DNA from 3 places in the Streptomyces sp. NPDC036822 genome. Region 3 is predicted to be linked to each of the others. Evidence: riboswitches for the same ligand, from Rfam matches in the RefSeq annotation. Region 3 holds a riboswitch; each other region holds the start of a gene.
The links. Region 3 has a riboswitch for cyclic di-AMP ahead of ACZ68P_RS29630 (C40 family peptidase). Riboswitches for the same ligand answer to the same signal wherever they lie in the genome.
Positions count from the first base shown of each region.

Region 1: another riboswitch for cyclic di-AMP. It lies ahead of ACZ68P_RS31000 (transglycosylase family protein); the one in region 3 lies ahead of ACZ68P_RS29630 (C40 family peptidase).
Region 2: another riboswitch for cyclic di-AMP. It lies ahead of ACZ68P_RS07560 (M23 family metallopeptidase); the one in region 3 lies ahead of ACZ68P_RS29630 (C40 family peptidase).

Region 1 is NZ_JBVJPY010000020.1:50,433-60,177, forward strand. Features, by position in the region: gene ACZ68P_RS30975 (NAD(P)/FAD-dependent oxidoreductase) at 1-1,320, opposite strand, end outside; gene ACZ68P_RS30980 (Ppx/GppA phosphatase family protein) at 1,690-2,613, opposite strand; gene ACZ68P_RS30985 (DUF501 domain-containing protein) at 2,610-3,146, opposite strand; gene ACZ68P_RS30990 (FtsB family cell division protein) at 3,311-3,802, opposite strand; gene eno (phosphopyruvate hydratase) at 3,903-5,189, opposite strand; gene ACZ68P_RS31000 (transglycosylase family protein) at 5,632-6,327, opposite strand; cyclic di-AMP (ydaO/yuaA leader) riboswitch at 6,330-6,500, opposite strand; gene ACZ68P_RS31005 (transglycosylase family protein) at 6,760-7,782, opposite strand; gene ACZ68P_RS31010 (cytochrome P450 family protein) at 7,896-9,158, opposite strand; gene ACZ68P_RS31015 (nucleoside triphosphate pyrophosphohydrolase) at 9,384-9,745, opposite strand, start outside.
Region 2 is NZ_JBVJPY010000003.1:9,749-19,493, forward strand. Features, by position in the region: gene ACZ68P_RS07535 (asparagine synthase-related protein) at 1-1,420, opposite strand, end outside; gene ACZ68P_RS07540 (MFS transporter) at 1,966-3,441, shown strand; gene lhgO (L-2-hydroxyglutarate oxidase) at 3,646-4,785, shown strand; gene trmB (tRNA (guanosine(46)-N7)-methyltransferase TrmB) at 5,107-5,826, shown strand; gene ACZ68P_RS07555 (PrsW family intramembrane metalloprotease) at 5,895-7,205, shown strand; gene ACZ68P_RS07560 (M23 family metallopeptidase) at 7,270-8,367, opposite strand; cyclic di-AMP (ydaO/yuaA leader) riboswitch at 8,379-8,526, opposite strand; gene ACZ68P_RS07565 (PP2C family protein-serine/threonine phosphatase) at 8,753-9,745, opposite strand, start outside.
Region 3 is NZ_JBVJPY010000017.1:104,909-114,653, forward strand. Features, by position in the region: gene ACZ68P_RS29625 (ATP-binding protein) at 10-462, shown strand; gene ACZ68P_RS29630 (C40 family peptidase) at 623-1,099, opposite strand; cyclic di-AMP (ydaO/yuaA leader) riboswitch at 1,103-1,275, opposite strand; gene ACZ68P_RS29635 (ABC transporter permease) at 1,751-2,740, opposite strand; gene ACZ68P_RS29640 (TetR/AcrR family transcriptional regulator) at 2,848-3,468, shown strand; gene ACZ68P_RS29645 (urease subunit gamma) at 3,609-3,911, shown strand; gene ACZ68P_RS29650 (urease subunit beta) at 3,928-4,257, shown strand; gene ACZ68P_RS29655 (urease subunit alpha) at 4,250-5,971, shown strand; gene ACZ68P_RS29660 (urease accessory protein UreF) at 5,982-6,644, shown strand; gene ureG (urease accessory protein UreG) at 6,661-7,347, shown strand; gene ACZ68P_RS29670 (urease accessory protein UreD) at 7,344-8,087, shown strand; gene ACZ68P_RS29675 (alpha/beta hydrolase) at 8,286-9,745, shown strand, end outside.

The DNA.
Region 1 (9,745 bases), on a different contig from region 3:
CTCGTAGAACTCCTCGCGCGGCGTCTCCATCGCACCGAGGGAGACGACCTCGCGCTTGAGGAACATCGCGAGGGTCCAGTCGGCGAAGACGCGGATCTTGCGGTTCCAGGTCGGCACGGCCATGCCGTGGTAGCCACGGTGCATGTACCAGGCGAGACGGCCCTTGAGCTTGATCTTCATCTTGCCCATGACGATCATCGCGACGCCCTTGTGGAGGCCGAGACCCGCCACCGCACCCTTGTTGGAGTGCTCGTACGTCTTCTGCGGGAAGCCCCGCATGCCGGAGACCACGTTGTCGCCGAGGACCTTCGCCTGGCGCAGCGCGTGCTGGGCGTTCGGCGGGCACCAGGCGTTCTCGACACCGGCCTTGCGGGAGGCCACGTCCGGGACCTGGGCGTTGTCGCCCGCGGCCCAGATGTAGTCGGTGCCCTGCACCTGGAGCTTCTCGGAGGTGTCCACGTGGCCGCGGGGGCCGAGCGGGAGACCGAAGCGGGCGAGCGCCGGGTTCGGCTTCACACCGGCGGTCCAGACGATCGTGCTGGAGTCGACCTCGAGGCCGTTCTTCAGCACGACGTGGCCGTCGACGCAGGAGTCCATCGACGTCGAGAGGTAGATCTCGACCCCGCGGCTCTCCAGGTGCTCCTTGCCCCAGCGGCCCAGCTCCGGGCCGACCTCGGGAAGGATCTTGTCGGCGGCGTCGACCAGGATGAAGCGCATGTCCTCGCGCTTCACGTTGGTGTAGTACTTCGCCGCGTCGCGGGCCATGTCCTCGACCTCGCCGATGGTCTCCGCGCCGGCGAAGCCGCCGCCCACGAAGACGAAGGTCAGCGCCTTGCGGCGGACGTCCTCGTCCGTCGTCGAGTCGGCCTTGTCCAGCTGCTCCAGGACGTGGTTGCGGAGGCCGATGGCCTCCTCCACGCCCTTCATGCCGATGCCCTGCTCGGCCAGGCCGGGGATCGGGAAGGTACGGGAGACCGCGCCCATCGCGATGACCAGGTAGTCGAAGGGCAGCTCGTAGGCCTCGCCGACGAGCGGCGCGACCGTGGCGACCTTGCGGTCCTGATCGATGGTGGTGACGCGGCCGGTGAGCACCTCGGCTCCGCGCACGACGCGTCGCAGGGGGACGACGACGTGCCTCGGCGAGATGCTGCCTGCGGCGGCTTCGGGGAGGAAGGGCTGGTACGTCATGTACGAGCGCGGGTCGACGACCGTGACGGTCGCCTCGCCGTAACGCATCTTCTTCAGAATGCGTCGAGCTGCGTACAGGCCTACGTACCCACCGCCTACTACGAGGATCCTGGGACGCTCCGTGGTGCTCATGCCATCGAGTATCCACCCCTCCGAGGGGGGTCGCTCGTGCGCCCCTTCACAAGCACTTCGGGCACCTCTGCTACACTCCGCCGCCCACGTGACCGAGGTCATGATGCAGCAAAGGAACCAGGGCGTTACGGCGCACGTTGTTCACCCCTGTTGAACTGGCCTGGAGAGCTGTCGTTAACCCCGAACCACGTGGTGCGTTCACACGATGGAAACAGAGTGCGAACGGGGCTCCGCACCTGCGAAAGCGCCCCGGCGGGGGGTCCGGAGGCCCTCAAGACCCCTCTTGGCCCCCCTCGGGGCGCTTTTCCTTGTGAAGAACTTCACGAACTTTCTCGACGGCCTCTCGCCGGGGCCGCCGATGGGTGTCCGTTATGCCACGGATAGGGCGATTCCGTCGAGGATGTCGTGCTCGCTGACGACGACCTCCCGGGCCCCCGTGCGCTCCATGATCTCCAGCAGCACCAGGGCCCCGGCGACGATGACGTCGACCCGCCCGGGGTGGATGACCGGGATCGCGGCCCGCTCGTCGTGCGTGGCCGCGAGCAGCCGCCGGGTGACCTCGGCGACCTGGTCGCGGGAGATCCGTGAGTGGTGGATCGCGGTGGAGTCGTACTCCGGGAGACCGAGCGCGATGGCGGCGACGGTCGTCACCGATCCGGCGAGCCCGACGAGAGTGCCGGCCTCGGTGATCGGGACCGTCCGCGCGGCCAGGTCGAGCGCGGCCCGGATGTCGGCGCGGACCGCCTCGATCTCGGCGGGCGCCGGCGGATCGCTGCGCACGTGCCGCTCCGTCAGGCGCACGCAGCCGATGTCCACGGACCGGGCCGCCTCCACATGGCGGTCGCCCACGACGAACTCGGTGGAGCCGCCGCCGATGTCCACCACCAGGTAGCGGTCCGCGCCGGCCAGCTCGGCCGTGGCGCCGGTGAAGGAGAACTCCGCCTCCTGGTCACCGCTGATCACCTCGGGCTCGACGCCCAGGATCCCGACCACGCCGGCGACGAACTCGTCGCGGTTCTCCGCGTCCCGCGAGGCGGAGGTGGCCACGAAGCGGAGCTTGTGCGCGCCCAGCTCCTCGATCACGGCCGCGTACTCACGGCAGGCGGCGAAGGTCCGCTCCAGCGCCTCGGGGGCGAGCCGCCCCGTCCTGTCGACGCCCTGGCCGAGCCGGACGATCGTCATCCGCCGGTCGAGCTCGGTCAGCTCACCGGTCTTGGGGTGCACGTCGGCGACGAGGAGGCGGATGGAGTTCGTACCGCAGTCGACGGCCGCGACCCGGGTGGTGCCGGTCATGCCGTCCCCTCCTTCTCCTCGCAGGGGGTGACGCAGGGGCCCTTGGCCCACCACTCCGGCAGCATGGCGATCGCCTCGTCGCCGAGCGGGTTGACCCCGGGGCCGGCGGCCAGCGAGTGGCCGACGAGGACGTGCAGGCACTTCACCCGGTCCGGCATGCCGCCGGCGCTCGGGAAGCCCTCCAGGACGTCGATGGCGTCACGGCGGGCGATGTAGTCCTCGTGCGCGGCCCGGTAGGCGGCGGCCAGTTCCGGGTCGGTGCCGAGGCGGGCCTGCATCTCCTTCATGACCCCGTTCGCCTCCAGGGTGCCGATGGCGGAGGCGGCGCGGGGACAGGTCAGGTAGTACGTGGTGGGGAACGGGGTGCCGTCCGGGAGCCGCGGCGCGGTCTCGACGACGTCCGGGTTGCCGCACGGGCAGCGGTGCGCGATGGCGCGCAGCCCGCGGGGCGGGCGGCCGAGCTGCGCCTCGAATGCGGCGACGTCCGCCTCGGTGGGCTCGGTGCGTGCGGTCTGCGGAGGGGGCGTTTCCATGCCTGCGTCTGTCTTCTCGTCGGTGGGCGGTGAGGTGGGCGGCGCGGTCCGCGGTGCGGTGCGCGTGCGCTCCACGGTCCGCGGCGCGCGTCCCCCAGGGGGTGCGTGATGCGCGATGCGTACGTGAGGCGCGGTGCGGGTGCGGCGCGTGTGCCGTCGCACCATCATCTCGCGCCCGCGTCCCCGCGGGGCGCGTCGGCGCGGTCGACGCCGTCCCAGAGGTTGGAGTACCACGGGCGGTCGGCCGCCCCCTGCTCGGCGCGGCGGGCGCGCTCCGCTTCGGGGTCGTTCACGGTGAAGCCGGTCTCGCCGGGAAGGACGTAGTGCAGGTGCTCCCGGGCGAGACGGCGGACGTACGCCGGGTCCTGGAGCCGCGCCTTCTCGTCCCGCAGCTCCTCGACCCGGGCGGCCGCCTCGGCGGCCTGGCGCTCCTGCTCGGCGATCTCCCCCTGTTGGGAGACGTACTGGCGCATGGGATAGGCGAGCGCCACGACCAGCGAGCAGACGATGAGGGCGAGGAAGGCCGCGCGGCCGGTGAGGCGTGAGCGGCGGGCCTGACGGCGCGTCTGGGAGCGGTAGACACGGGCGGCGGTCTGCTCCCCGAGGAGTCTGATCCGGGTCGCGGTCGAGAAGCGGTCCCGGTCCTTCGCGGCCATGTCGTGTCGCCTCCCCTGTCCGTCCCTCACACGCGTACGTCCCCGCACACGGTACGGGACCGGGTGCGGGGACGTACGGAAGCTACCTGCGGGGGGTCGTTCAGCCCTTGAAGCGGGGGAACGCGCTGCGGCCGGCGTAGACCGCGGCGTCGTCGAGGATCTCCTCGATGCGCAGGAGCTGGTTGTACTTGGCGACGCGCTCGGAGCGGGCCGGGGCGCCGGTCTTGATCTGGCCGCAGTTGGTGGCGACGGCGAGGTCGGCGATGGTGACGTCCTCGGTCTCGCCGGAGCGGTGGGACATCATGCACTTGAAGCCGTTGCGCTGGGCCAGCTCGACGGCGTCCAGGGTCTCGGTCAGCGAACCGATCTGGTTGACCTTCACCAGGAGGGCGTTCGCGGACGCCTCCTCGATGCCACGGGCCAGGCGCTCGGGGTTGGTGACGAACAGGTCGTCACCGACGAGCTGCACCTTGGCGCCCAGCTTCTCGGTGATGACCTTCCAGCCGGCCCAGTCGTCCTCGAACAGCGGGTCCTCGATGGAGACCAGCGGGTAGGAGGCGACGAGCTCCTCGTAGTACTCGGTCATCTCGGCGGCCGAGCGGGACTTGCCCTCGAACTCGTACGAGCCGTCCTTGTAGAACTCGGAGGCGGCGCAGTCGAGCGCGAGCGCGATGTCCTTGCCCGGGACGTAGCCGGCCTGCTTGATGGCCTCGAGGATGAGGTCGAGCGCGGCGCGGTTGGAGTCCAGGTTCGGGGCGAAGCCGCCCTCGTCGCCCAGGCCGGTGGAGAGACCCTTGGTCTTCAGGACGGACTTGAGGGTGTGGTAGACCTCCGTGCCCCAGCGCAGCGCCTCGGAGAAGGACTCCGCGCCGATCGGGGCGATCATGAACTCCTGGATGTCCACGTTGGAGTCGGCGTGCGACCCGCCGTTCAGGATGTTCATCATCGGAACGGGCAGCAGGTGCGCGTTCGGGCCGCCGAGGTAGCGGAACAGCGGGAGGTCGGACGCCTCGGAGGCGGCGTGCGCGACGGCGAGGGAGACGCCGAGGATGGCGTTGGCGCCGAGCGAGGACTTGTCCGGGGTGGCGTCCAGGTCGAACATCGCCTGGTCGATCAGCCGCTGCTCGGTGGCGTCGTAGCCGACGAGCTCCGGGCCGATCTGCTCGATGACGGCGAGGACGGCCTTCTCGACACCCTTGCCCTGGTAGCGGTTCGGGTCCCCGTCGCGAAGCTCGAGGGCCTCGAACGCACCGGTGGAGGCACCGGACGGAACGGCAGCACGGCCGGTGCTGCCGTCGTCGAGGCCGACCTCGACCTCGACCGTGGGGTTGCCTCGGGAGTCCAGGATTTCCCGGGCTACGACGACGTCGATGGACGGCACGAGCATCTCCTTCTGGGATGTGACGCTAGATGTGACGCATGCGGTGCAGGGTCTCTTTGGCCTTGCGGCAAGAGCCTAACCGGCTCCGGGGCTCCAGCCCGCCGGGCGCCCGCCCGCTGGGACGAAAAAGGACCCAAGGGCATGCATATGGGGACGGACGACCTCAGAACTACTGGACAGTAATGAGGCGGGTCCTCGGGCGGGCCCCCCGGATGCGGGCCGGGCGGGTCGGCGTCGGGCCGACGGGGTGCGGGCCGGGCGGGTCGGGCGGGCGGCGCCGGGAGCCAAAGGCGGTCGACGCCGGGGCCCGGGCGGGTCGGCGTCGGGCCCGTGACGCGCGGAACCCCGGTCCGACGCGCACGGGGGAAGGGCGCGCCGGACCGGGGTGGTCACCGCGGGAGGGTCGTGGGGCCCGTGGAAGCCGCCGGACTCACACGGGCCGCCGGGCTCACTTCAGGTGAAGCTGCTGGCCCGGGTAGATCAGGTCGGCGTCGTCGACGATGTCCTTGTTGAGCTCGAAGAGCTTCGCCCAGCCGCCCTTGACGTCGTGGGCGGCGGCGATGGTGCTCAGGGTGTCGTGGGCCTTGACCTTGTACTCGCCGTCACCCTTCTCGACCTTCTTGCCGGTCGGGGTGGTGACGGTCTTCTTGGACTCGGCCTTCTTGGGCTCGGCGGCCTTCGGCGCGGTGCGCTTCTCGCTGCGGGTCGTCGGCTGCTCGGCCTGACGCTCCGGCGCGGGGGCGCTCTTCTCGGCGGAGCCGCCGTCGTACGAGGCGCCGGAGAGGCCCACGCCACAGCTCGGCCAGGCACCCTTGCCCTGGCCGGCCAGGACCTTCTCGGCGATCTCGATCTGCTGCGACTTGGAGGCCTGGTCGGCGGTCGCGGCGTAGGTGGTGCCGCCGTAGGCGGCCCAGGTGGAGGCCGAGAACTGCAGGCCGCCGTAGTAGCCGTTGCCGGTGTTGATGGACCAGTTGCCGCCCGACTCGCACTGGGCGACGGTGTCCCACTCGGAGCCGGTGGCCGCGGAGGCGGACCCGGCGGTCATCAGCGGGGCGGCCACGGCGACACCGGCGATGCCGGCGAGCGCGACGGCGCGGGTGGCCTTGGAAGCGCGACGGTGCTTGCCCTTGCCCGAAAGCAGCATGAAGTTCTCCTCACCGACGCCTGCGAGGTGAGCTGTCGGGTTCGGACCAAGTGAGTTGTCCGGCCGCGTGACCAGCACGCGGCTCCACCCCAAGCCGTTCCGGCCGTCTGTCTCGACGGCCGGGACCGGCACTTACCTGGGTCCCCCGCTCCTGCCTACGGCGCTTGCGCGACGACTGTTCCCATCGGCCGACGGCAGGATTCGGCGTTCTCGGTCGACGGGGCCCGCGGTGGCGAGCGATGTCGACCGTAAACACAGACCCCCACGAAGTTCAAAGACGTCTATAAGGGAGAAATCACCCCTACGTGCCTCTGAGCGAGGGGCGTTTGCGCAGGTGAGAAGCGACAGGAGCAGAGTTTGCGGACGTGACAGGCCAGTTCGGGCAAAGAGACCCATGTCTCACTTGCACAGAACCGGACATAGGGTCTCGAACTACCCTTGCGCCGGGGCCGTTTCGGGCGTCAGGTCGAGACTCTGACCAGGCAGGATGAGGTCCGGATCGGCGCCCACCGTCCGGCGGTTGGCGTCATAGAGGGCGGTCCAGCCGCCGGGCAGCTCGTTCTCCTGGGCGATCTCGGTGAGATTGTCCCCCGGCTGGACGGTGTATTCGTCCGCAATGCCGGAAGTATCCGTGTTGTTCTCACCCGTGCCGGGCGTCGCGCCCTTTGTCGACCCGTCAGTCCCGTCGGCACCGGCGGTCCCGTCGGCCGGCGAAGCGTGACGGCCGCTCTCGCGGCCATCGTCTGTACCGGTTTCGAGGGTGTTGTCCACATTGCCCGTCTCCGGGGCGGCGCCTCCGCGGTGCTTGCCGGTGCCGGGGGCGACCGGGGCGGAGGGCGTGCCGGAGGTCCCGGGCGTGGCGCCGGCGCTCGGCGCGCCGGTGGTCGCCGAGGCGTCCGGCGACGAGGGCGCGGTGAGGGCGGGCGCGGAGGGCGTGGCCGGGGAGGTCGCGGGAGCGCTGGGGAAGGTCTCCGGAGCGGCGGGGCCGGCCGGGATGCCGGCGGTCCGGTTCGACTCCGCGGCCGGACCGGTGGGCTCCTCCGGCGTGAGCGGCGGCCCCGGGTCGACGTCGGGGACGGTGCCGTCGTTCGTCAGGCCGGCGATGGGGGCGCAGGTGGCCCACTCCGTGCCGCCCGCGGCGAACGCCCGCTCGGCAACCGTGATCTGCTGCGCGCGGCTGGCGAGGTCCGCGCTGGACGCGTAGGCCAGGCCGCCGTGCCGCTCCCAGGTCTCCTGGGTGAATTGGAGTCCTCCGTAGAGGCCGTTGCCGAAGTTGGCACTCCACAGGCCACCCGATTCGCACTCGGCCACCCGGTCCCAGGTGGCGACATCGGCGGCCGAGGCGGAACCCGCGCCGAGCAACGGCAGCGCGAGGGCCGATCCGGTCACGCCTGCGGCGACGACTATGGCGGGGGCCTGGCGGGGTCTGCGGTGACGTCCGTTTCCGGAGCGCATGCGAGGTGCCTTTCGCGTGACGGCTGAGACTGCGGTGAACGTAGCGGCATTCGAACGTTCGTCACAAGTCGATGCAGCGGAGATCACGTAAAAGTCACAGTCTTGACGAGGCGTCAGGCGCCAGAAGGGGTGAACTCCACCGGAAGCGTGCGCAATCCACGCATGATGAGACCTCCGCGCCACCGCAGGTCCGCCGGATCGACGGCGAGCCGGAGGTCCGGCAGCCGGGTCAGAAGCGTGGCGAGGGCGATCTGCCCTTCGAGGCGGGCGAGCGGGGCACCGATGCAGTAGTGGATGCCGTGTCCGTACCCCAGGTGCTGGTTGTCGCGCCGGGAGAGGTCGAGGGTGTCGGGCGCGTCGAACCGCGCCGGATCGCGGTCGGCGGCGGCGAGCACGACGAGGACCGGGTCCCCCGCCGGGATCTCCTGCCCGCCGATGGTCAGCGGCTCCATCGCGTAACGCCAGGTGGCCAGTTCGACCGGCCCGTCGTAGCGCAGCAGCTCCTCGACGCCGGTCTCCAGGAGCCCCCGCTCCCCCGCCGCCAGCGACGCCTGGAGGCGCTCCCGCTGACCGGGGTTCCGCAGCAGGGCGTACAGGCCGTTTCCGACCAGATTGACGGTGGTCTCGAAGCCGGCGAAGAGCAGGATGAACGCCATCGCCGCGGCCTCGTTCTCGGTGAGGTGCTCCCCGTGGTCGGACGCCCTGATGAGACCCGAGATCAGGTCGTCCCCCGGGTCGAGCCGCTTGCGGTGGATCAGCTCCGCGAGGTAGCCGCGCATCTTCTTCACCGACCGGGCCACCCCGCCGCGGGGCCCGCCGCCGTGCCGGATCATCATCCCGGCCCAGTCCCGGAAGTCGTCCTGGTCCTCGGGCGGGACGCCGAGCAGGTCGCAGATGGCGTAGATGGGGAGCGGGAAGGCGAACTCGTGGATGAGGTCGGCGCTCCCCTCCCGGGCGAACCGGTCGATGAGCCGGTCCGTGAGCTCCTGCACGCGGGGCGCGAACTCCGCGACCCGCCGCGGGGTGAACGCCTTCGACACCAGCCGCCGCAGCCGGGTGTGGTCCGGCGGGTCGATGTTGAGCAGATGGGTCATCAGCTCGGCCTTGCGCTCCCCGGGGATCCCGGTCTTCCCCTTGGCGTGCGCGGGCTCGGCGTGGTGTGCGGGGTTCTTGGACAGCCGCTGGTCGGCGAGCGCCTGCCGCGCGTCGGCGTACCGCGTCACCAGCCATGCCTCGACCCCGCTGGGGAGCCGGGCCCGGTGCACGGGGGCGTGCTCGCGCAGCCAGGCGTAGGCGGGGTACGGATCGGTCGCGAACTCCCAGGTGAAGAGCTCGGGCGCGGCGGGGGCACCGGGGGCGGAGGGCTGGTCGTGCATGGCCACGACAGTAACCGTCCGCCGGTCGGGCCCCGGCCCGGCCGGGGCGCGGGCGGCACCGGGCCGTCCGGCGGGACGCCCTCGGCGCCCCCGGGGCCCGGCCGGACCACCCCGGCCCGCCCCGCCGGTCACGCTCCGGAGGACCGCTCCCGGCTCGGGCGGGGAAGGGCAGGGCGCGGGGCCCGAGCGGGGGCCTCCTCGGGCCGGACGGCCTCCGCCGCGCCGTCAGGCCGGGTGGCCCTCCGCCGCGCGGATGGCGTCGCGGTAGGCGCGGGCGGCGGCCCGCAGCGCCGCCTCCGGGTCCACTCCGTCCGCCTCCGCCCGTGCGGCGAGGGCGAGCAGTTCGTAGCCGATCCCCTCACCGGTCGGCGGCTTCACGTCCAGGCCGGCCGTCCGCACCCGTCCGGCCAGTTTCGTGGCGAGCGCGAGACCGGGCTGCCCGAGGGGCACTCCGTCCGTCACCGAGTCGCGCTGCTTCTCGACGGCCTTGGTGCGCAGCCAGTGCGCCTTGACCTCTTCGGGGGTCTCGGCGGTCGCGTCGCCGAAGACGTGCGGGTGGCGGTGGATCAGCTTCTCGACGATGGTCC
Region 2 (9,745 bases), on a different contig from region 3:
TGCGGTACGGCGTACGGGCCAGGCGGCGCGCCGCGCGGTAGACGGTCAGGGGGACGAGGAGCGAGCCCGCGGACGTGCCCGTCGCCTTCGCGAGCGCCGTCACCGGACGGACGAGGGATCTGCGCCGCCGGTCCATCAGCAGGTCGGCGAGGCGCGCCGGGTGGGCGTCGAGGACCTGCCGGGCGCCAAGGCCGGTGAAGTGGTCGGCGCTGCCGCCCGCGAGGCGCCGCCGGTGCCGGCCGGCCACCACCAGGGACGGGCCGGGCTCGTCCGTCAGCGGTCCGTCCAGCTCCGCGTACGGCAGCGCCTCCTCGCCCGCCGCGACGACCACGTGGTGCAGCCGCGGGTCGGCGGCGATGGCCCGGGCCCGCTCCAGCTCCTCCTCGCGATGCGCGCTGGTCCGGGTGGCCAGGTCGTTGAAGGTGACGGCGAGCAGCCGCTCCCCCGCGCCGGTGCCGTGGCCGAGGATCGTGCCGGGTACGCCCGGGAGGCCGGCGGCCAGCAGGGCGAGGGTGCCGGACGCGCTGCCTCCGGACAGGTCCGCGCCGATGCCGGGCGCCGGTCCGCCGCCTCGGGCGGCCCGTCGCTCGGCGGGACCCATGCCGGGGACGGGCCCGGGGTCCGGCAGCCGGGTCTCGGGCGCGTGCCGGGGTGCGGTGAGCCGGGCCCGTACCGCCTCGACCAGCGCGTCCCGTACCCCTTCCACCGCCTGCCGTGGCTCGGTCTCCGGCGCGGCGACGGCGAGCGAGGCCACCTGTTCGTAGCCGGTGACCTCGCGCGAGCCCTCGCGCAGGATCAGCGCGTGGCCGGGCGGGACCCGTTTCACGCCTTCGTACGGTGTGGAGTCGCGCAGCGCCTCCGGGGTCTCGGGGCAGGCGAGCAGCGCCGCGAGGTGCCCGATGTCGAGCTGTGCCTCGATGAGGTCGGCGAGCGGCAGGGCGGCGGTGGCGTACGCGGTGCCCTTGGCCCAGGGGGTGTGGAACACCGGCCGCGCGCCGGCCAGATCGCCGGTGACGGTGATCCGGCGGCCGACCTGGACGACGGCGGTGTAGCTGCCCGCCCAGGACGTGAGGTGGCGCAACGCCCCGCCGCGCGCGGCGAAGAGCCCGCTCCGCAGTTCCTCGTCGCTCGCCGCGCAGCACCCCAGGACGGCGAGGCGGCTGTGCGCGTCGACGCCGACGACCCGCACCTCGTCGGGGCGCCAGTCGCCGACCGCCCACAGCGGATCGGGGTCACCCCACAGGAGTTGTGCGCCCACCGGTTGCAGTGTGCGCCCCTCGGACGCCGTCCCGCCGTCCGCGGCGCCGGCCAGGCCGGGGGGACCCGCCGCTCCGGAGAGGCCGTCCGCTCCCGGGAAGCCCGCCGTTCCCGCCGTACCGAAGCTCGCGGCGACACTGCTCCAGCCCACCAGCCATCGCATCGGCGCCTCCACGTCCGTTCGGTGGAGGAACATGCTGCCACGACAACAGCGCACAGGACGGGCCGCGTGGCCGGGTGCGCGAAAGGCGAATGAGCCTCTGGCATTGGCCAGTTGCCCACCGTCGTCATTCGGCCATTCTCGGCGGCGTGTCGGGCCGTCGGCAGTCCGGGAGGCGCCCATCGCCTCCCGGAGCCGTCCGCCGCCCGCGGGGAGGGGGCGGCGGTATCCCCCAGCCCACCGGTTTCTGGCCGGGTGGGCCGACCCACGCAGCACTCATGGAAGCGCTCCCCCTCCGGCCGGGCGAGAGCGCACGGCCGGGCGCACGGCCACACACCCGGAGCACGCTCCCCGGCGGCGCCCCCGGCGCTCTCGGCACCGACCCCTCCGCGCCGTCCGCCCGTCCCGGGTCCGTCCACACAACAATCCCGCCATACGGCACTCCGCCCCTTAACGGTAGGGATGCGGCGAACTACGCTGTGTTTACGAATGCCGCACGCTTATGCCCGGTGTCGCGGCGGCCGTCTGGGTGGTCGAGGGGTGGCGTCATGTCCAGGGAGCAACGCGGGCCGAACGAAAAGCTCGGCACGGTTCTCGCCCTCGCGGGAATCAGCAACGCCGGGCTCGCCCGGCGCGTCAACGACCTCGGGGCGCAGCGGGGGCTGACGCTTCGTTACGACAAGACGTCGGTGGCGCGGTGGGTGTCGAAGGGGATGGTGCCCCAGGGCGCCGCCCCGCATCTGATCGCGGCCGCCATCGGCCAGAAGCTGGGCCGTCCGGTGCCGCTCCACGAGATCGGTCTCGCCGACGCCGACCCGGCGCCCGAAGTGGGCCTGGCCTTCCCCCGCGACGTGGGCGAGGCCGTCCGTTCGGCGACCGAGCTGTACCGGCTGGATCTGGCCGGTCGCCGGGCCGGCGGCGGCGGTATCTGGCAGTCGCTGGCCGGATCCTTCGCGGTGAGCGCGTACGCCACCCCCGCCTCCCGATGGCTGATAACCCCCGCCGACTCGTCCGTGGAGCGGCTGGTGCGCCGGTCGGGGGCCGGTGGGGCGGGCGGGCCCGGTGGGATCGAGGAGGCGCCCGACGCCCCCGAGAACGGGCTCCACGCGCGCGTGGGGCACAGCGATGTCGCCAAGCTCCGGGAGGCCGCGGAGGACGCGCGCCGCTGGGACTCCAAGTACGGCGGGGGCGACTGGCGTTCCTCCATGGTCCCGGAGTGCTTACGCGTCGACGCGGCTCCCCTGCTGCTCGGCTCGTACTCCGACGAGGTGGGCCGGGCCCTGTTCGGCGCCACAGCGGAGCTGACCCGGCTGGCCGGCTGGATGGCCTTCGACACCGGTCAGCAGGAGGCCGCCCAGCGCTACTACATCCAGGCCCTGCGCCTCGCCCGCGCCGCCGCCGACGTGCCCCTCGGGGGTTACGTCCTCGCCTCCATGTCGCTCCAGGCCACCTACCGCGGTTTCGCCGACGAGGGCGTGGACCTCGCCCAGGCCGCCCTCGAGCGCAACCGCGGGCTCGCCACGGCCCGCACCCTGTCCTTCTTCCGGCTCGTCGAGGCCCGGGCGCACGCGAAGGCGAACGACGGGGCGGCGGCCGCCGCGGCGCTCAAGGCGGCCGAGGGATGGCTGGAGCGCTCCCGGGAGGGCGACGCCGACCCGTCCTGGCTGGGCTTCTACTCGTACGACCGGTTCTGCGCCGACGCCGCCGAGTGCTACCGCGACCTCAAGGCCCCCCGTCAGGTCCGCCGCTTCACCGAGCAGGCGCTCTCGCGGCCGACGGAGGAGTACGTCCGTTCGCACGGGCTGCGGCTCGTGGTGTCGGCGGTCGCGGAGCTGGAGTCGGGCAATCTGGACGCCGCCTGCGCGGCGGGCACGCGCGCGGTGGAGGTGGCCGGGCGGATCTCGTCCGCCCGCACCACGGAGTACGTCCGCGATCTGCTGCACCGGCTCGAGCCGTACGGGGACGAGCCGAGGGTCATGGAGCTGCGCGAGCGGGCCCGGCCGCTGCTGATGACACCGGCGTGACGCGTGTCCCACCGGGTTTAGCCGCATTGTCAGTGGGCCAGTGCACTATCGGGGTGGGAGGTGGTGCAGGTGTCCGGGGCGCAGACGTCCGTACGGGACGCACGAGACCCGCGGGACGTCCGGTCCGAGCGGTCCGTGCGGGATGTACGGAATGTGCGGGACGTGGACTGCGACGTGCTCGTGATCGGCGGCGGAATCGTCGGCATGTCGACGGCGTACGCCCTGAGCCGCGCCGCCCCCGGCACCCGTGTCACCGTCCTGGAGAAGGAGCCCGGCCCGGCCCGCCACCAGACGGGACGCAACAGCGGCGTGATCCACAGCGGGATCTATTACCGCCCGGGTTCCCTGAAGGCACGGTTCGCGGTCGCGGGCGCGGCCGAGATGGTCAAGTTCTGCGCGGAGTACGACCTGCCGTACGAGGTCACGGGCAAGCTGATCGTCGCGACCGCGCGCGAGGAGCTGCCCCGCCTGCACGCGCTCGTGCAGCGCGGCCGGGAGAACGGCATCCCGGTGCGGGAGCTGGGCCCGGCGCAGATCTCCGCCTACGAGCCGAGGGTGCGGGGCCTCGCGGCGATCCACGTGGGCACGACGGGGATCTGCGACTACGGCGCGGTGACGGCGCAGCTCGCCGAGTCCTCGGGGGCCCGCGTCCTCTACGGCTCGGAGGTCACGGCGGTCGACCGGCGGCCCTGGGGGGTGGCCGTGCGCACGGCTGCCGGCACGGTGGTGCGCGGGCGGGTCCTGGTGAACTGCGCCGGGCTGCACTGTGACCGGGTGGCCCGGCTCGCGGGCGACGACCCCGAGATGCGGATCGTCCCCTTCCGGGGCGAGTACTACGAACTGGCCGACCCCTCGCTCGTCCGCGGCCTCGTGTATCCGGTTCCCGACCCCGCGTTCCCGTTCCTCGGCGTGCACCTGACCCGGGGGATCGGCGGAGGCGTCCATGTCGGCCCGAACGCCGTGCCGGCGCTCGCCCGGGAGGGGTACGGCTGGTCGGTCGTGCGCCCCGGGGACCTCGCGGGCACGCTCGCGTGGCCGGGCTCATGGGCGATCGCGCGGGAGCACTGGCGGTACGGAGCAGGGGAGCTGCGGCGCTCGCTGTCGAAGCGGGCGTTCACGGAGGCGGTGCGCAGACTGCTGCCGGTCGTGGAGGAGCGGGACCTGCGACGGACCGCCGCGGGCGTCCGCGCCCAGGCGGTGCTTCGGGACGGCACCCTGGTCGACGACTTCCTGATCCGGGAATCGGCGAGGACGGTGCACGTCCTGAACGCCCCCTCCCCGGCGGCGACGGCGTCCCTCCCGATCGGCAGGGAGGTCGCGCAGCGCGCTTTGGCGCTGCTGTAGCGGACGGATCTTCCGCAGCTGGGCGGAGGCGTGGCGCCTACGGGGGCGCCCTTACCGGGCCGCTGCCCTCCCCGGGACCGCTCACCCGGGCCGCTCTGCCGGGTCATCCCCCCGGCCGTTCCCCGCGCCGGGCCGTCGCCGCGGCCCGTCGCCGCGGGCCGCCGGCGAGCGCGGGCGGCCCCGTAGAATTGCCGCATTGTGTCTGAGACCCGTGAAACCGTTCCGCACCCCGCCGACGCGCCCGTCCTCGCCGAGCCGGCCGCCGTCGCGTCCGCCACCGAGCCCGTCGCCGAGGCCGTCGTCGCCCGCCGGGGCAGCCGGATGTTCGCCGCCGGGGAAGGGCCCCTGCCCGATCCCGCCGGGTCGCACCACGAGCGGCGCATCCGCAGCTTCCAGCCCCGGCGCAGCCGCGTCACCGCCGGTCAGGCCGAGGCCATGCTCAAGCGCTGGCCGGACTGGGGCCTGGACATCGACGGCAAGCGGGTCCTCGACCTGAGGGAGATGTTCGGCGGCCTTCCGGTGGTCCTGGAGATCGGCTTCGGCATGGGCGAGGCCACCGCGCGGATGGCCGCCGCCGACCCCGGCACCGGCATCCTCGCCGTGGACGTGCACACCCCCGGCCAGGGCAACCTCCTGGGACTGGCCGACCGGAACGGGCTCGAGAACGTCCGGGTGGCCAACGGCGACGCGATCATCCTCCTGCGCGAGATGCTCACCGCCGACGCCCTCGACGGCTGCCGCGTCTACTTCCCGGACCCATGGCCCAAGAAGCGCCACCACAAGCGGCGCCTCATCCAGCCCGAGTTCCTCACCCTGCTCGCGAGCCGGATGAAGCCCGGCGCCGTCCTGCACTGCGCCACGGACTGGGAGGAGTACGCCGAGCAGATGCTGGAGGTCCTCTCCGCCCACCCCGACTTCGCGAACACCCGGCCCGACGGCGGCTACGCCCCCCGCCCCGACTTCCGCCCCCTCACGCGCTTCGAGGGACAGGGCCTCGACAAGGGGCACGTGGTCCACGACCTGCTCTTCCGGCGCGTGTAGGACCGGGTTTTCCACAGGGCACGGAACTCCCGCGCACGTTGTCGGTGCGGCTCGTTAGGGTCGCTTACGTGTCGAACCCCGTTCCCTCCCCCGTACCCGCCAGGGACACCGAGGAGCCGGCCTTCGCCGGCGTCCCCGGCCGCGCCCAGTGGCGCTACCGGCCCCGGCGCGCCTTCTGGCGCAGCAAGGTCGTCCGGGCCGTCGCCGTGATCACGGTGCTCGCGCTGTGCGCCCTGGTGATCCTCGCGCTGGTGCGGGACGAGACCGGGACGGAGGGTTTCCTCGTCGGGCTCGGTCTGGCCGTGCTGCCCGTGCCGCTCCTGATGGCCGCGTTCCGCTGGCTCGACCGCGTGGAGCCGGGCCCGTGGAAGAACCAGCTGTTCGCCTTCGCCTGGGGCGCGTTCGCGGCCGCGCTCGTCGCGCTGACCGCCAACACCTTCGCGGTCCGCTGGATAGCGACCGCGACCGCCGACCCCACCTCTGCGGACACCCTCGGCGCGACCGTCGTCGCACCGGTCGTGGAGGAGAGCGCCAAGGCCGCCGCGGTCCTGCTGCTCTTCCTCTTCCGCCGGCGTGACTTCACCGGGCTGGTCGACGGGGTCGTCGTCGCGGGTTTCACCGCCACCGGTTTCGCCTTCACCGAGAACATCCTCTATCTCGGCAGGGCCTTCGGGGAGGACCAGGAGTTCGGCTCCTCGGGCCTCGGCTCGGTGACGGCCGGGACCTTCTTCGTGCGGATCGTGATGTCGCCGTTCGCGCATCCGCTGTTCACCGTGCTCACCGGCCTCGGCTTCGGCTTCGCGGCTCTCGCCGCGCGCCGGAGGCGGATCCGCCGGACGCTGCTCCCCCTGGCCGGCCTGCTCCTCGCCATGGGCATGCACGCCCTGTGGAACGGCTCGGCCGTCTTCGGCGGCTGGGGGTTCATCCTCGTGTACGGCATGTTCATGGTGCCGGCGTTCGCGTTGCTGACCTGGCTGGCGATATGGAGCCGGCAGCGGGAGCTGCGCACCATATCCGGGCAGCTCCCGGCCTACGCGGCGGCCGGCTGGCTCTCGCCCGCCGAGCCGCTCGCGCTCTCCTCCATGCGGGCCCGCTCGATGGCCCGCGCCTTCGCCGCACGGACGTACGGCAAGCCGGCGGCGCAGGCGGTCGGGGAGTACGAAGCCTTCGCGACGACTTTGGCGTTTCTACGCCACCAGGCCGAGAGGGGCGCGGCGGAACCGGACTTCGCCGCCCGCGAGCAGGAACTGCTGCACCACCTCTGGCAGCGCAAGGCGGTGGCCTCTCCCGCGCTCACGTACGCGGCGCGGGCCACGGGGCAGGTGTGGGCGCCGCCGCAGTACCTCGACTACAGCGGCTACAACCCCTACCGCAGCTGACGGACACCGGGCCCGCATCCGGCACGGCGGCGTCCGCCGCGCCGGCGAGGACCGACCTGCCGGGTCAGACGTTCAGGCCCTTGTCCCGGAGCCAGGCCGCCGGGTCCACGCCGGATCCGCCCGGGGTGTGGACCTCCAGGTGGAGGTGGGCTCCCGTGACGTTGCCGGTCGCGCCCACGCGGCCGATCGTCTCGCCGGTGCCCACCGACTGGCCGGCGGAGGCGGTCATGGAGGAGAGGTGGCAGTACCAGATCTCCGTACCGTCCTCCAGCTCCAGGACGATGCGGTAGCCGTACGCGCCGGACCAGCCGGCCGAGGTGATGGTGCCGCCGTGGACCGCCTTGACCGGCGTGCCCGTGGGGGCGGCGAGGTCGAGACCCGTGTGGTAGCCCGAGGACCACATCGAGCCGGACTCGCCGAAGGTGGAGGTGATGACGTACGAGGAGGTGGGCAGGGCGTAGCTCGCGGCGAGCTTCGCCAGGCGCTCCGCCTCGGCCTTGGCCGCCGCTTCGGCCTCGGCCTGCTTCTTCGCCTCGGCCGCCGCCTTCTCCGCGGCGCTCGCCTTGGCGGCCGCCTCGGCAGCGGCCTTCTCGGCCGCCGCCTTCTCCGCCGCGGCCTTCTCGGCGGCGTCGGCGGAGGCCTGCTGCTGCTCGGCCTGCTGGAGGATGCGGGCGCGCAGCGCCTCGCCCGCGTCGGCGGTGGACGCGGAGGCGGTCGTGACCTCGGCCGTCCCGGTGCCCTCGGCGGGCAGGGCGAGGGTGGCGGTGAGCGGCTGGAGGTTGCCCGTGCCGGAGCCGTCGGCCGTGTCGCCGGCTCCGTCGGTCCCGTCCGCCAGGAGTTCGCCGACGCCGGGCAGCCCGGAGGCGTCCGGGAGGTCGAGGTCGGGAAGGGATATGGAGACGGCGGGCTTCTCCTGCGCGGTGGCCAGGCCGCCCGCGCCGACGGCGGCGATGACGCCGACGCCGAGGACGGTGGAGGAGCGGGCGAAGCCGGAGCGCTGCTTGACGACGCGGTGACGGCCTCCGGAGCGGGCCTGCTGGCGGAGGGAGTCCTCGGTCGGGTTCCACTCCTCCCAGGTGCCCGCGTCGTGGTCCGTCCCGGCGGCACCCGAGGCACCGAACGCATCGAAGGGGGCTTCGGGGGCAGGGGTGTTGGACGCCACGGAGGCGTGCTCCTTTCCTTCCTTCTCGCCTACCGGGTTAGCTGACGGGTTCGGAGCAGGAAGGTCTCCTACGGGCACGGTCGCACAGGTGCGAAAGCGCCCGATTCACCCCAAGTAGTGGTTCCCCGGTTCCCTTTCAGGATTCGGCGCACGCGCACGGTGCCGTCTCTTGCGACGACTGGGACGACCGCGCTGCGTTATCGAACGTTAATAGACAGGGGGTCCTGATTCCAAGCTGTTCCTATTGATCGTTCACAGGATTGCGGCGTATTGGCCCGACTTGACCCCCCTTCCGTGAAAAGGCGGTGCGCAACTCGAAACTGATGTTAAGTCAACTGTTATCGGAGCGGGACCTTTCGATCACGGATGGTCACGACCGCCCACGTCACGGCACCACGGGCATCGTCCGCCGCCGCACCGGCTGCCCCGACGCCGGACGGCTCACCGCCAGCAGCGCCATGTCGTCCGTCGTCCCGCCGCCGGTGTACCGGCGCACATCGTCGACGAGCGCGTCGAGCAGCTCCTCCGGCCCCGGGAAGATCCTCCCGGCGAGACGCTCCGCGGGGTCGTAGAAGGCTCCTTGGGCGTCGCGCGCCTCCGAGAGGCCGTCCGTGAAGAGGAGCAGCGTGGCGCCCGGCGGGTACGGCGTCGCGTCGGCCCGGTCCGGCCACGCGGCCAGATCGCCCATTCCGAGGGGCAGCGCGGGCTCGGTCGGCGCCAGCATGGTCAGGCCGCCGTCGGCGTACAGCAGCAGCGGCTCCGGGTGCCCGCGGTTGACCACCCGGACGAGCCCGGCACCGCGCGGGATCTCGGCCAGGACGGCGGTGGTGAACCCCTCGGCGGCGTCCAGGCCGGCCCGCCGGGTGCCCTCACGGGCCAGCGCCCGCTCCAGACGCTGGGCGACGCCCTCCAGCGTCGACTCCTGCTCGGCGGCCTCCCGGAAGGCGCCGATGACGACGGCGACGGCCTCGACCGCGTCCAGGCCCTTGCCCCGTACGTCACCGACCACGAGCCGTACGCCGTAGGGGGTGTCCTGGACGGCGAACAGGTCGCCGCCGATGAAGGCGTCCGCCTGCGCGGCCTCGTAGCGGGCGGCGATCTGCAGCCCGCCGATCCGCTCGGCGGGCGTCGGCAGCACGGCCTTCTGCGCCGCCTCTGCGATCACCCGCGCCGACGCCAGTCGCTCGCCACTGCGCCGCACGACCCGGTTGATGAGCAAGGCGAGGGCGGAGACCGTGATGACCGTGAAGGTCTCGGTGAGCGCCGGGACGTCGGTGAGGGTGTCGTTGTAGACGTGCAGCCCGATGGAGGCCAGCACGGCGGCGATGCCGGTGAGCAGGGTCGTCAGCATCGAGAAGAGCGGGGCCGCGATGAGCGG
Region 3 (9,745 bases):
AGCGTCGCCATGGCAGACCACCAGGAAGCATCCGTCACGCTGCCGAGCGATCCCGCCTCGGTGTCCACCGCCCGGAGATATGTGGACGACGTCCTCCGGGAATGGGGGCTCGAGGCCGGCAGCGACACGGCCGACTCGATCCGGCTGATCGTCTCGGAGCTGGCCACCAACGCCGTCCAGCACACCTTCGGGAAGTCGCCCACGTTCACCGTCGACGTCCGGCTGGAGCGCGAGGAGCGGCTGTGCGTCGGCGTCACCGACAGCCACCCCCGCTGGCCCCGGCGACTCCCGGCCGCGGTGCAGCAGGACAACGGCCGAGGGATGGTGATCATCCGCTTCCTCGCGGCGGAGGCGGGCGGCCGGCTCACGGTCGCCCCGACGGACGACGGGGGCAAGACGGTCTGGATCAACCTGCCCTGGACGGCCCGGCGCCCGGTGCCGGCCCCGCTCGGGGGCGCCTGAGGCGGTGTGAGCCGCGTCGAGGGCGGCGGCGCCATCGCGACCCTTCGGCACCGCGCCCGTCCGAGGCCCGGTCATCCGCCCGACGTCCCGTCAGCCGTCGTGGGCCCGACGGCACCCGTCGGACACCGGCCGCGCCCGGCGGGCGCCCGGCCGGCGCGCGTCAGCGGACGCGGCCGTAGTACACCTTCGAGGACCAGATCTTGTCGAGCTTCACCCAGGAACCGGTCTTGGGGGAGTGCCAGATCCTGTTCTGACCGGCGTAGATGCCCACGTGATAGACCCTTCCGCCGGAGTGGAAGAAGACCAGGTCCCCCTGCTGCCTGCTGGAGGCGGAGATGTGCTTGGTCTTGTTGTACTGCTGCTGCGCGGTACGGGGCAGTGACTTGCCCGCCTTCTTGTACGAGTAGAGCGTGAGCCCCGAGCAGTCGAACCGGCTCGGTCCGGCCGCTCCGTACTTGTAGGGCGATCCCTTCTTCGAGGCCGCGATGCTCAGCGCCTTGCCGGCGTGTGAGGTCGCGGCCTGGGCCTCCGGTGCGGCACCTGGTGCCAGCAGCGTGCCCCCGACGGCGGCGAGGGTGAGAGCCGAGACGGCTCCGGCCCGGGACAGCAGGGACGGGACATGAATCTGCGCAGTCATGCGCAACCCTTCGTCAGCCGCCTGTGAAGGATGACCTGTCGGGTTCGGGCAGGCGAAGATGCCCGGCCGCGGCTGCGGCTTCACCCCGAGGAACGGCCCACCTGCTCGGTCGTCCCGTGTTGCTCGGGTCCTCCACTCCTGCCGATCCACCTCTGTCGACCAGACGTCCGGGACAGCGGCAGGACTCGGCGTCCGCCCGGACCGCCCCGCCGTGGTGGCGGGGGCTTGTCGTCGTCAGGGATCTTGACCCACATCCGGGGTGAAATCCGAGTTGAAACGGCGATATGTGAGGCTCCTCACCACTGATCCGTTCGGGTGGACAAGTAGGTTTCGTGATCTTCAGAGGTTTGCCCGACGAGCCCCGTACCAGGGGTGGGACGCCTGATTCAGCCAGATGTGTACAGCTGCGCTGCAACCCGCCCCGGCCATATGTAGATTCATCGACTACGCCGAAAGGGGGAGGCTTTCTGCGCCCTCCGTGGGCCGAGTGGACCTCGACACGACACGCGAGAATGTCAACTCGCCGGGGTCCTCGGGAGAGTGACCCGGTCCGCCCGGCGTCTTCGCGCCGCCCCGGGACCTCCGGCGCCCGTGCGGAAGCCGCGTGCCCCCGTCCGCTACAGCGGAGGCACGCGGCGGTAGGAGGGGGCGTCAGCCCACCGGTGCGGGCCGTGGGGCCGGTGCGGGGTCCGGCTCGGCGGCGGCCCGGGTGCGGCGCCCGCCCAGGGTGACCGCGGCGAGGCCGAGCGCCACCCACACACCCAGCACCAGCAGCGGTGAGCCCGCGCCGGCGCCGTCGAAGAAGGCCACGGACCGCAGGGCCGAGCCGCCCGCACCCGGCGGCAGCAGCTGACCGAGCGCGCCCGCGGGCGCGGGCAGCAGTTCGGGCGCGCTCGCCACGCCGGAGAACGGGTTGCCGAACAGGACCATCAGGGGTGCCCCGATGCCGAAGCCCGCCTTGCCGAGCAGCGCGGCGAGCCCCGCGAGCGTCGAGCCGATGGCGAGGACGGTGAGCGCGAGGACACCGGCCTCGGCCCACCAGTCGCCGGTGAGCGCCCCGAGCCAGTTGTGGGCGAGTCCGGCGCCGACGATCCCGGCGAGCGCGGCGGCGCCGCACAGGGCGAGGACCGCCCGTCCGCGGCGCAGGCCCAGGACCGTGGTGACGATGCCCGCGGCCGTGCCGGACAGGACGAGGGGGAAGAGGCTCGATCCGAACGCGCTGCCGCGCGGGTCGCCCGCGGGCGTGGGAACGACGTCGATGACCTCGACCTGCGTGCCGGCGGGGACCTGGGCGGTGACGGCCTCCCGCAGGAGCCCCGCGACGACGGGGCTCGCGGCGGACGCGGTCAGCAGCCGCGGACCCTGCGGGGTGACGACCACGGCGCCGTATACGACCCGGTCCTCGATCGCCGCACGGGCGGCTGCCTCGGAGTCGAAGCGGTGGACCTCGAAGGCGCCGTCGCGCTCGGCGAGGCGCCCTTCCAGCGGGGCGGCGGCGGCAGCGGGGCCCGCGACGCCGATCGGCAGGTCGTGCGGCGCGACGCGGGCGGCGGGCCAGGCGAACGCCCACAGGGCAAGGGCCGCGACGACCGGGATCAACACCATCACCGCGAGGGTCTTGCGGGTGCCGTTGGCAGGCATGGCGACTCCCATTCAAAGAGAAGGATCGTTCGTTTTACGGCGGTGGAGTCACTGTCCCGCCGGAGTGGCCGCTTGTCAAGAATGAATGTTCGTTTTAGATTCGGGGCATGGCTCGCGTCTCTCAGGAACACCTCGACGCCCGCCGCCGTCAGATCCTCGACGGCGCCGCGCGCTGCTTCGCCCGCAACGGCTTCCACGCCACCTCGATGCAGGACGTCCTCGGCGAGGTGGGCCTTTCGGCCGGCGCCGTCTACCGCTACTTCCGAGGCAAGGAGGAGCTGATCGCCGCCATCGCCTCGGAGGCGTTCGCCGGCATCCGCGGCGCGTTCGAGGATGCCGCGCGGACCACCCCGCCGCCCACCCCCGACGTGCTGCTCGGTTCGGTCCTGCGGCTCTTCCTGGAGGAGCGGATCGTGGGCGCGGACCGCCAGGCCTTCGCCCGGCTCATCCTCCAGGTCTGGTCCGAGACCCTGCGCAACGAGCAGCTCTACGCGACCCTCTCCGAGGGGTACCGCGCCATGCGCGAGGTCTGGTCGACGCTCGTCGACGCCTACCGCGCGAACGGGCTCATGGCGGCCGACGTCCCTGCCGACCGGGTCGCGCGCACCCTCATCGCCACCGCCCAGGGCTTCATCGCCCAGCAGGCCCTGTTCGGCGACGTGGAGGTCGAGGTCCTGGAGGACGGGCTGCGCGGACTGATGTCCATGGAGACGCAAAGCCCGAGTTAACGCGTCGGAAAAACTTCCGCCCTAACGTGCAATGTCCGGCCCCGCAGCGCGTCTCCGCAGCTCAACAGAGTGTTGAAGATCGGTAAGGTCCGCTGCTGTCCGGGAGGGAACCGCCCGGTGGACGACGATGAGGTGGAAGCGTGCAACTGACCCCGCACGAACAGGAACGACTGCTGATCCACGTGGCCGCCGACGTGGCCGAGAAACGCAGAGCGCGCGGAGTGAGGCTCAACCACCCCGAAGCCGTCGCCCTCATCACCTCGCACATCCTCGAGGGCGCCCGCGACGGCCGTACGGTCGCCGAACTCATGGCCTCCGGGCGCACGGTGCTCTCCCGCGACGACGTCATGGCCGGGATCCCGGAGATGATCCACGACGTCCAGGTCGAGGCCACCTTCCCGGACGGCACCAAGCTCGTCACCGTCCACGACCCCATCGTGTGACCGGGGAGCGACGCCGATGATCCCCGGAGAGATCCTCCACGCGGACGAGCCGGTCGCCCTCAACGAAGGGCGTCCCGTCACCCGCCTCACCGTCCTCAACGCCGCCGACCGGCCCGTGCAGGTCGGCTCCCACTACCACTTCGCCGAGGCCAACCCCGGCCTCGACTTCGACCGCGCCGCCGCGCGCGGACAGCGGCTGCACATCGCCGCCGGCACCGCCGTGCGCTTCGAGCCCGGCATCCCCGTCGAGGTCGAACTCGTACCGCTCGCGGGCCGCCGGGTCGTCCCCGGGCTGCGCGGCGAGACGGCGGGCCCGCTCGACCCGAAGGGCGCCGACCATGCCTGAGCTCCACCGCGCCGCCTACGCCGACCTGTTCGGCCCCACCACCGGCGACCGGATCCGGCTCGCCGACACCGACCTGCTCGTCGAGATCGAGGAGGACCGCTCCGGCGGCCCCGGTCGCGCGGGCGACGAGGCCGTCTTCGGGGGCGGCAAGGTCATCCGCGAGTCCATGGGACAGGCCCGGACCACCCGCGCCGAGGGCGCGCCCGACACCGTCGTCACCGGCGCGGTCATCGTCGACCACTGGGGCGTGGTCAAGGCCGACATCGGCATCCGGGACGGGCGGATCACCGGCATCGGCAAGGCGGGCAACCCCGACACCATGGACGGGGTCCACCCCGACCTCGTGATCGGCCCGGAGACCGAGATCATCGCGGGCAACGGGAAGATCGTCACGGCCGGCGCCGTCGACGCCCACGTCCACTTCATCTCGCCCACCCTCGTCGACCAGGCGCTCGCCTGCGGCATCACCACCCTCGTCGGCGGCGGAACGGGACCGGCCGAAGGCACCAAGGCCACCACCGTCACGCCCGGCCCCTGGCACCTGGCCCGGATGTTCGAGGCGCTCGACACCTTCCCGGTCAACATCGGTCTGCTGGGCAAGGGCAACACCATGTCGCGGGAGGCCATGCACTCCCAGCTGCGCGGCGGGGCGCTCGGCTTCAAGATCCACGAGGACTGGGGGGCGACGCCTGCCGTCATCGACGCCTGTCTGGGCGTCTGCGACGAGACCGGTGCCCAGCTCGCCATCCACACCGACACGTTGAACGAAGCGGGCTTCGTCGGCGACACGCTGGCCGCCATCGCGGGCCGCACCATCCACGCGTACCACACGGAGGGGGCGGGCGGCGGCCACGCGCCCGACATCATCAGCGTCGTCTCCGAGCCGTACGTCCTGCCCAGCTCCACCAACCCCACCCGGCCGCACACCCTCAACACCGTCGAGGAACACCTCGACATGCTGATGGTCTGCCACCACCTCAACCCCGCCGTCCCCGAGGACCTCGCCTTCGCCGAGTCCCGCATCCGGCCCTCGACCATCGCCGCCGAGGACGTCCTGCACGACCTCGGCGCCATCTCGATCATCTCCTCCGACTCCCAGGCCATGGGCCGCATCGGTGAAGTGATCCTGCGTACCTGGCAGACCGCCCACGTGATGAAGAAGCGCCGCGGCGCCCTGCCCGGCGACGGCCGCGCCGACAACCACCGGGTCCGCCGCTACGTCGCCAAGTACACGATCAACCCGGCCGTCGCCCAGGGCATGGACCACCTCATCGGATCGGTCGAGACCGGGAAGCTCGCCGACCTGGTCCTCTGGGACCCCGCCTTCTTCGGCGTGAAGCCCCAGACCGTCCTCAAGGGCGGCCAGATCGCGTACGCGCAGATGGGCGACGCCAACGCCTCCATCCCCACCCCGCAGCCCGTCCTGCCCCGCCCGATGTTCGGGGCGCTCGGGAAGGCGGCAGCCGCCGGATCGGTCAACTTCACCGCCCAGGCGGCCCTCGAGGACGACCTGCCCCGACGGCTAGGCGTCCACAAGGAGTTCGTGGCGATCGGCAGCACCCGGCGGGTCACGAAGGCCGACATGCGGGAGAACGACGCCCTGCCCCGCGTCGAGGTCGACGCGGACACCTTCACGGTGACGATCGACGGCGAGCCGGTCGAACCGGCGCCCGCCGCCGAACTGCCCATGGCCCAGCGCTACTTCCTCTTCTGACGGGCCCGTGATGAGCCGTTCCGCACTCCTCGTGCTCGCCGACGGGCGTTTCCCCGCCGGCGGGCACGCCCACTCAGGCGGGGCCGAGGCCGCCGTCAAGGCCGGCCGGATCACCGACGCCGCCGGCCTCGCCGCGTTCTGCCGGGGCCGCCTGCACACCACCGGCCTCACCTCCGCGGCCCTCGCCGCCGCGGCCGCGCTCGGGCACGACCCGCACGAGCTCGACGCGGCCGCCGACGCCCGCACGCCCTCGCCCGCCCTGCGCGCCGCGGCCCGCAGGCTCGGCCGGCAGATGATGCGGGCGGCGCGGTCGGTCTGGCCCTGCGCCGACCTCGACGCACTGGCCGCCGCCTTCCCGCGCGGCGCCCACCAGCCCGTCGTCCTCGGTGTCGCGGCCCGCGCCGCCGGCCTCGGGCCCGAGGACGCCGCCCACTGCGCCGCCTACGAGACGGTCAGCGGCCCCGCCACGGCCGTCGTCCGCCTCCTCGGCCTCGACCCCTTCCAGGCCACCGCCGTCCTCGCCCGCCTCGCGCCCGAGCTCGACCGGGTCGCCGAGCGGGCCGCGGCCGCCGCCCACGCGGGCGTCGACGCCCTGCCCGCCGCCTCCGCGCCGCTCCTCGACATCACCGCCGAGCAGCACGCCGCCTGGCCCGTCCGCCTCTTCGCCTCCTAACCCCACCGGGAGAACCATGCACCTCGACCACTCCCACGCCGGTCCTTCCGCCGTGTCCGCCGACGCCCGCCGACCCGACGGCACCCGGCGCGCCCTGCGCGTCGGACTCGGCGGACCCGTCGGCTCCGGGAAGACGGCCACCGTCGCCGCGCTGTGCCGCGCCCTGCGCGACCAGCTCTCCATCGCCGTCGTCACCAACGACATCTACACGCGCGAGGACGCCGAGTTCCTGCTCCGCAACGCCGTGCTGCCCCCCGAGCGCATCCAGGCCGTCGAGACGGGAGCCTGCCCGCACACCGCCATCCGCGACGACATCTCCGCCAACCTCGAAGCCGTCGAGGAGCTGGAGGACACCGTCGGCCCCCTCGACCTGATCCTGGTCGAATCCGGCGGCGACAACCTCACCGCGACCTTCTCCAAGGGCCTGGTCGACGCCCAGATCTTCGTGATCGACGTGGCGGGCGGGGACGACATCCCCCGCAAGGGCGGGCCCGGCGTCACCACCGCCGACCTGCTCGTCGTCAACAAGATCGACCTCGCCCCGTACGTCGGCTCCGACCTGGAACGCATGGCCCGCGACGCCAGGGAACAGCGCGGCGAGCTGCCCGTCGCCTTCACCTCGCTCACCGGTCCCGACGGCGTCGCCCCCGTGGCCGGCTGGGTCCGCGAACGGCTCGACGCGTGGGCGGCGCGGGTCGCATGAGCCTGAGCGCCACCGCCCGGATCGTCGCGGAGGCCGACGGCCGGCTGCCGCTCCTGGAGAGCGGCGGCCCCTTCGCCGTGCGCCGCACCCGCGCCACCGGCACGTACACCCGGGTCACCGTCGTCGGCGCCATGAGCGCGCCGCTCGGCGGCGATCGGCTGGCGATCGAGACCGACGTACGCGCCGGGGCACGGCTCCTGGTCGACTCCGCCGCCGCGACCGTGGCCCTGCCCGGCCGCACCGCCGGAGCCGCCACGTACGACGTCCGGATCACGGTCGGCGAGGGAGCCGTGCTGCGCTGGCTGCCCGAGCAGCTGATCTCCGCCGCCGGCTCCGACCTGCGGATGCGCACGACCGTCGAACTCGCCGCAGGCGCACGGCTCGTGCTACGCGAGGAGCAGATCCTCGGCCGCCACGGAGAGGAGCCCGGCACGCTCACCACCCGTCTCACCGTCCGCCGCGCCGGACGCCCGCTGCTCGACCAGGAGCTGGCCTACGGTCCGGGCGCCCCCGGCGGATGGGACGGCGGCGCGGTCCTCGGCGGACACCGCGCGACCGGACAGCTCCTCGTCGTCGAACCGGAGTTCGCCGACAAGCCCGTCGAGCCGAGGCTGCTCGCCGAGAACGCCGTCCTCACCCCGCTGGCCGGGCCCGCCGCCCTCGTCACCGCCGTCGCCCCCGACGCGCTCCGGCTGCGCCGCACGCTCGACGGGGCCCTCCGGGAACTCGCCCCCCTCTGAACCACCGCCCGAGGGACACCGCTCAGCGGTCCACGGTCACCGGTTATGCGTTCGGCAAAGAAACGCCCGTACGGCCTTTCGTCGCGCGCCCCGGTGACGAAAGGATCTCCGACAGACCGTCACACCCACAGGGGGAGAGACCACGTGAGAAGCGCAACCGCGCTCGTTTCCGCCGGAACGCTCATAGCCGGCACGCTCATGGCGGGCGCGCTGGCCGCTCCGGCCGCCGCCGCCGAGAGCGCGAACCACGACACCCACCGGGCGAACCCGGAGACCTACGGAGTCGCGGTCGCCGCGCACCGGGCCGCGAAGCAGGGCATCGACTGGCAGGACTGCCCCGCCGACTGGGGCCTGGAGAAGCCCATCACCTGCGGCTGGGTCAGCGTCCCGGTCGACTACGCCAAGCCGTACGGCGAGCAGATCAAACTGGCCGTCGACAGGATCGGCGCCACCGGCACCGCCGCCGAGCGCCAGGGCGCGCTCCTCTACAACCCCGGCGGCCCCGGCGGCTCCGGCCTGCGCTTCCCGCGCCGGGTCACCACGAAGAACACGATCTGGGCGGGCGCGGCCAAGGCCTACGACTTCGTCGGGTTCGACCCGCGCGGCGTCGGCCGTTCCGCCCCCCTCTCCTGCGCCGACCCGACCGAGTTCGTCAAGGGCCCCAAGCCCGACCCCGTCCCGGACAGCGAGGCCGACAAGCTCGCGCTGCGCAAGCTCGCCGCCGAGTACGCCGCGGGCTGCGCCGAGCGGAGCGGCGACCTGCTGCCGCACGTCCACACGCTCAACACCGCCCGCGACCTCGACGTCATCCGCGCCGCGCTCGGCGAGAAGAAGCTCAACTTCGTCGGCGTCTCCTACGGCACCTACCTCGGCGCGGTCTACGGCACCCTCTTCCCGACCCACGTCCGCCGCATGGTCCTCGACAGCGTCGTCAACCCGTCGACCCGCAAGATCTGGTACGAGGTCAACCTCGACCAGGACGTCGCCTTCGAAGGGCGGCTGGTGGACTGGATGACCTGGGTCGCCCGCCACGACGCCGTCTACCACCTCGGCGACACCTACGCCGAGGTCCGCGGGCAGTGGGACACCCTGCGCGCCGCCGCCAAGAAGGACCCGCTCGGCGGGAAGGTCGGTCCGGCCGAGCTCATCGGCTTCTTCCAGAACGCGCCGTACTACGACTCCATGTGGGCCCCGGTCGCCGAGGCCTGGAGCGCTTACGCCGCCGGCGACCCGCAGCCGCTGATCGACGCGGCCGCCGCGGACCTCACCGACACGGCCGGCAACATCGCCGCGGAGAACGGCAACGCCGTCTACACCGCCGTCGAATGCGCCGACGCCCCCTGGCCGACCAGCTGGCGCACATGGGACCGCGACAACAGCCGACTCCACGCGCAGTACCCGTTCATGACCTGGTCCAACGCCTGGATGAACCTGCCCTGCGCCACCTGGTCCGGCCCGCGGCAGCGCCCCACCGAGGTCCGTACGGGCAAGGGCCTGCCGCCCGTGCTCATCACCCAGGCCGAGCGCGACGCCGCCACCCCGTACGCCGGGGCGGTCGAGCTGCACAAGCGGTTCAGGGGCTCGCGTCTGATCACCGAGCGGGACGCCGGATCCCACGGCATCACCAACCTGGCCAACCCCTGCCTCAACTCCCGTGT